DNA from 2 places in the Pseudoalteromonas sp. ABV4_021 genome. Region 2 is predicted to be linked to the other one. Evidence: predicted binding sites of a transcription regulator. Region 2 holds the regulator's gene; the other holds the start of a gene.
What was found. Region 2 encodes FliA, which starts transcription of late flagellar genes. Its sites were predicted from a motif close to CTAAAGNTNNNNNNNNNNNNGCCGATA; they were not measured.
Positions count from the first base shown of each region.

Region 1: ACXAFE_RS03805 (flagellin N-terminal helical domain-containing protein) is a predicted target of FliA. The motif match lies at 1,587-1,613, and genes of this name have one in related genera.

Region 1 is NZ_JBSWVB010000001.1:810,742-813,924, forward strand. It holds gene ACXAFE_RS03795 (flagellin N-terminal helical domain-containing protein) at 1-315, shown strand, start outside; gene ACXAFE_RS03800 (flagellin N-terminal helical domain-containing protein) at 524-1,339, shown strand; gene ACXAFE_RS03805 (flagellin N-terminal helical domain-containing protein) at 1,671-2,489, shown strand; gene ACXAFE_RS03810 (flagellin domain-containing protein) at 2,703-3,183, shown strand, end outside.
Region 2 is NZ_JBSWVB010000001.1:971,700-974,882, forward strand. It holds gene ACXAFE_RS04590 (MinD/ParA family ATP-binding protein) at 1-826, shown strand, start outside; gene ACXAFE_RS04595 (RNA polymerase sigma factor FliA) at 835-1,551, shown strand; gene cheY (chemotaxis response regulator CheY) at 1,602-1,985, shown strand; gene ACXAFE_RS04605 (protein phosphatase CheZ) at 2,002-2,775, shown strand; gene ACXAFE_RS04610 (chemotaxis protein CheA) at 2,790-3,183, shown strand, end outside.

The DNA of each region.
Region 1 (3,183 bases), 160 kb from region 2:
CTTGCACTTTCAGATGACTCAATTAGTACAGCAGCAGGTGCGCAAACAGCGATTACAGCACTAGATGATGCTTTATCAATCGTAAATGGTGTACGAGCTGACTTAGGTGCGAAGCAAAACCGTTTTAGTTCGACTATTCGTAACTTAAACAATGTTTCAGAAAACGTATCGGCGTCGAAATCACGCATAATGGATACAGACTTTGCGGCGGAGAGTGCAGGCCTTGCACGTAATCAGGTGCTACAACAGGCATCAAGCTCAATGTTAGCTCAGGCAAATCAACAACCACAAATCGCATTGTCGCTAATTGGTTAACACTCTTTCCTAGTTAATCAAGTTAGTACTCCCTCTCTCATAAAAAAGCGGCCTAATGGCCGCTTTTTACTTTTTGTTAAAAAGTTTAAAAAAAAGCTCAAGGGTTTTAGACGGGCGCCGATAACGAAGATGGGACAGAAAACTATCTGTAGCTTACTCTCTCTCTTGCTACTGATAGTTCCTATGTTAATTATTATTGGAGGCTCTCATGGCTTTAAGTGTTAACTCAAATATAATGTCTTTGAATTCTCAAAGACAACTCTCTCGTTCGAGTGAGGCATTATCAACATCATTCCAGCGTTTATCGTCTGGTTTACGTGTAAACAGTGCAGCAGATGATGCGGCAGGTTTACAAATTGGTACACGTTTAAACTCGCAAGTACAGGGTTTGAACCAAGGTGCACGTAATGCGAACGATGGTATTTCACTATCGCAAACAGCAGAAGGTGCGTTAGAAGAAACCTCAAATATGTTGCAACGTATGCGTGTATTGGCAATTCAATCAGCGAATGGTTCAAATACTGATTCGGATCGTGATGCACTGCAAAAAGAATTCACAGAGCTATCTGCTGAGATTGATCGTGTTGCAAGTGATACGAGCTTTGGTGGTGTAAATATTTTAGATGGTACGTACGACACAGACTTCCAAGTTGGTGCGGATGCAAACCAGACTATTACGTTAAAAGTAACGACAAATATGAACTCAACAGGACTTGCGCTTTCTGATGACTCTATCAGTACTGCTGCAGGCGCACAAACAGCTATAGGTGCACTAGATGATGCGTTGTCAACAGTGAACGGTGTACGTGCTGATCTTGGTGCGAAGCAAAACCGTTTTAGTTCGACTATTCGTAACTTAAACAACGTAGCAGAAAATGTAGCAGCATCTAAGTCACGTATCATGGATACAGACTTTGCAGCAGAAAGTGCGGCATTGGCGCGTAACCAAGTATTACAACAGGCTTCAAGCTCAATGTTAGCGCAGGCTAACCAGCAGCCGCAAATTGCGTTGTCATTGCTGTAATAAATAGTAATCGTAATGCTTTTTATAGATCACACTGAGTGGTGTGATCTATAAATATTTGACTGAATAATATCCCTCCCATATACCGTATTCATAGAGCCCAAACTAAACAATTACACCTCTAAACTAGAATAATCAGAACGAATCATGCTTCAAAATTAAAAGCATTTTGTGATTAATTTATTAAAGTAACTCTTTGTTTATTTGTTGGTTATTTTTCTTCTAGTGGCTTACTTGTAAAAATTGATTAAAGAATCTTTTTGACGTGTCGATATCTTAATCAAACGAGTTGTTTGGCGGTAAATACCGCAGATAGAAGAGGGCGAGAATCATGGCTTTATATGTAAATTCAAACATCACATCATTGAACGCACAGCGTCAATTATCAAATTCGACAAATGCGTTAAGCACGTCTTTTCAGCGTTTATCATCAGGTTTACGTGTTAACAGTGCAGCGGACGATGCAGCAGGTCTTCAAATTGGCACACGTTTACAATCGCAAGTAAATGGTGCAAATCAAGGCGCACGTAACGCGAATGATGGTATTTCACTAGCGCAAACAGCAGAAGGTGCACTAGAAGAAACGTCAAACATGTTGCAACGTATGCGTGTTTTATCGATTCAATCGGCGAATGGTTCAAACACAGACTCAGACCGAGATGCACTACAAAAAGAGTTTGCTGAATTATCGGCAGAGATAGACCGTGTAGCAAGTGATACAACGTTTGGTGGTGTAAACATCTTAAATGGTACTTACGATACAGACTATCAAGTAGGACCAGATGCTAACCAAACGATTCAGGTGAAAATTACCACCAACATGAACTCAACGGGTCTTGCACTTTCAGATGATTCAATTAGTACAGCAGCAGGTGCGCAAACAGCGATTACAGCACTAGATGATGCTTTATCAATCGTAAATGGTGTACGAGCTGACTTAGGTGCGAAGCAAAACCGTTTTAGTTCGACTATTCGTAACTTAAACAATGTTTCAGAAAACGTATCGGCGTCAAAATCACGTATCATGGATACGGACTTTGCGGCGGAGAGTGCAGGCCTTGCACGTAATCAGGTGCTACAACAGGCATCAAGCTCAATGTTAGCTCAGGCAAATCAACAGCCACAAATCGCATTATCCCTACTTGGTTAATACTCTCTCCTAATTAACTAAGTTAGTACTCCCTCTCTCATAAGAGTAGCAATATTGCTGCTCTTTTTTTTGTGTGATTTAAAAAAGTACAAAAAAATCACGTGTTTTTGCTAAAGAGTTTATTCCCACTGTCGATATAGTATTTAGTTAAAGAAATTAATTAGATAACAGTTCTTTTTGAGCACAATTGCTCAGAACTAGAGGGTGAATATTATGGCACTATATGTAAATTCAAACGTCACATCATTGAACGCACAGCGTCAATTATCAAATTCAACAAATGCGTTAAGCACGTCTTTTCAGCGTTTATCATCAGGTTTACGTATTAACAGTGCGGCAGATGATGCGGCGGGCTTACAAATTGGTACACGTTTACAATCGCAAGTAAATGGTGCAAATCAAGGCGCACGTAACGCGAATGATGGTATTTCACTATCGCAAACAGCAGAAGGTGCACTAGAAGAAACATCAAACATGCTGCAGCGTATGCGTGTTCTGGCAATTCAATCAGCGAATGGTTCAAATACAGCATCAGATCGCGCAGCACTACAAAAAGAATTTTCTGAACTGTCGAGTGAAATCGACCGTGTTGCTACAGATACAACGTTTGGTGGTGTAAATATTTTAGATGGAACATTTACAGCTGATTTCCAAGTTGGTCCAGATGCGAACCAAGTGATCAATGTTGCTATCG
Region 2 (3,183 bases):
CCTGCGGAAAATGACAAACAATAACAAGGCTGTAAAAGTAATTGCGGTAACTGGAGGTAAAGGGGGAGTTGGTAAAACTAATGTCTCTCTAAACATGGCAATCGCCATGGCCCAGCAAGGCCAAAAAGTACTGGTCCTCGATGCCGATTTGGGTTTAGCAAACTGTGACGTAATGCTGGGTTTGCGCGTAGAACGTAATCTTTCTCACGTGCTTTCAGGTGAATGTGACCTTGAAGATATTTTAGTTGAAGGGCCGTACGGTATGAAAATCGTACCTGCGACATCTGGCTCTCAAAACATGGTGGAATTAACGCCTTCAGAACACGCTGGCCTTATTCGCGCTTTTGGCGAATTAGACTCACACTACGATGTATTAGTTGTTGACACCGCGGCCGGTATTTCAGATATGGTGCTTAGTTTTTCGCGCGCTTCACAAGATGTGCTTGTTGTTGTGTGTGATGAACCAACGTCAATAACCGATGCTTATGCACTGATTAAAGTGTTAAGTCGTGAGCACGGTGTATATAAATTTAAAATAGTTGCGAACATGGTACGCAGCTTAAAAGAAGGCCAAGAGCTTTTCGCAAAGTTATCAAAAGTAACTGACCGCTTTTTAGATGTATCGCTTGAGCTAGTCGCAACAGTTCCATTTGATGAAAATATTCGAAAAGCGATTCGTAAACAAAAAACCATTGTCGACGTATTTCCAAAATCGCCTGCAGCAATTGCGTTCAAAGCACTTGCGACTAAAGCGGCGAGCTGGCCAATTCCAAATCAGCCGTCAGGACACCTAGAGTTTTTCATTGAGAAACTGGTTAGTAATTAGGAACGCCTATGAAAAGAACCGCTGCCTATGCTAATCAAAATCAATTATCGCAACTTGTCGAACAGCATACGCCGTTGGTTAAACGCATTGCCTACCATATTTTAGCGCGTCTGCCGGCGAGCGTTATCGTCGAAGACCTCATTCAGGCGGGCATGATAGGACTAATTGAGGCTGCTAAGAACTTTGATGGCAGTAAAGGTGCGAGCTTTGAAACCTATGCGGGTATTCGTATTCGCGGTGCAATAATCGATGAAACGCGTAAAGGAGACTGGGTACCTCGCTCAGTACATAAAAACGCCCGTGAAGTCGCCGCGGTCATAAATCAGTTAGAATCATCACTCGGACGTGAACCAAAAGACAGTGAAGTAGCTGAAAAACTTGATATTACGTTAGATGAGTACCATCATATTCTAAGGGATATAAGCAATGGTAAAATTATCGGCATTGAAGATCTCGGTGTTGATGAAGATGTCATCGACGCAGGGCTCGGCAATAAAGAGCAAAATCCATTAGTTGATATTCAACAGGATAAATTTAATAAAGCGTTAGTAGAGGCAATACAAACTTTGCCAGAAAGAGAAGCGTTAGTGCTGTCACTTTACTACAATGATGAAATGAATTTAAAAGAAATTGGGCTGATTCTTGAAGTGAGTGAATCGAGAGTGAGCCAAATACATAGTCAGGCCATGGTGCGCCTTAAAGCAAAAGTCCATGACTGGATATAGAATAAAAGTAGTAAGTAAACAATTAGGTGCATACCTCACTGGAGGATATTTTGGATAAAAACATGAAAATTCTTGTAGTTGACGACTTTTCAACGATGAGAAGAATCATTAAAAACCTGTTAAGAGATCTTGGTTTCACAAACGTGCAAGAAGCAGACGACGGTAGCACTGCGCTACCAATGCTGCAAAACCAAGAGTTTGACTTTGTAGTTACGGATTGGAATATGCCAGGTATGCAAGGTATAGATTTGCTACGCGCGATTCGCGCGGATGACAGTCTAAAACACATACCGGTACTAATGGTAACTGCGGAAGCCAAAAAAGAGCAGATCATTGCTGCAGCGCAAGCAGGTGTAAACGGTTATATCGTTAAACCATTTACAGCAGCAACGCTTAAAACAAAGCTTGATAAAGTTTTTGAGCGTTTAGGCTAACGGGAAGGAGAGGTTTATGTCAGCAAGTGCTGCGCCTCAAATTACCTTAGAACAAGCTAAGCAGCTAGTTGCGTTTCTTGAAAACGATGAGCAACAACAAGCGCAAGAGCTGCTAAAGCAAGTTACGGCAATTGAGCAAGATGAATTATTTGGTGAGGTAGGCAAACTAACTCGTCAACTGCATGATTCATTGAAAAATTTTCAACTTGATACCACTTTATCGGCGTTAACAACTGAGTCTATTCCTGACGCAAAAGAACGTCTCAATTATGTTATGGAAATGACAGAGCAAGCTGCGAATACAACGATGGACGCCGTTGAAGCATCGCTGCCTATTGCCGATAACTTGCAAACAGGTCTCAACAATATTAAGCCCAAATGGGACAAATTAATGTCGCGAGATCTTAAAGTTGGTGAGTTTAAAGTGTTATGTCATGAGCTAAACGGCTTTATGGATGAAGCAAAAACAAATTCTGATAAATTAAATGCATTAATGACAGAAGTGCTCATGGCCCAGGGTTATCAGGACCTCACAGGTCAAGTTATTAGACGTGTAATCGAGCTTGTCCGCGAAGTCGAAGATAGCCTGATTCATATGTTAACCGTGTTTGGCACACCTGTAGAACATGATGAATCGCCTGAAACGACAATACAACAAGAACAACAAATGGTTGCTGATGGTGAATTAGACCAAGTAGCTGAAGGTCCAATTATAAATGCTGAATCACGTGAAGATGTGGTTTCAGGTCAAGATGAAGTAGACGATCTGCTGTCTAGTTTGGGCTTCTAATCGGAGAAAAATGCATGAGCTTTGATGTCGATGAAGATATTTTACAAGACTTTTTAGTCGAAGCCGGTGAAATCTTAGAGTTGCTCTCAGAACAGTTAGTTGAACTGGAAAATAATCCAGAAGATGCTGATTTACTGAATGCGATATTTAGAGGGTTTCATACCGTAAAAGGGGGCGCTGGCTTCTTGTCTATGACAGAGCTAGTTGATGCATGTCACGGCGCAGAAAATATTTTCGATGTTTTACGACAAGGCCAACGCAGAGTTACTCCTGAATTAATGGATGTGATTTTACAGGCGCTTGATACCATCAATGAAATGTTTGCTCACATTCAAAATCGCGCTCAGCCCGATCCTGCTGATCCGCAGCTATTGGCAGAACTACATAGACTTAGTCAGCCTGAAAGTG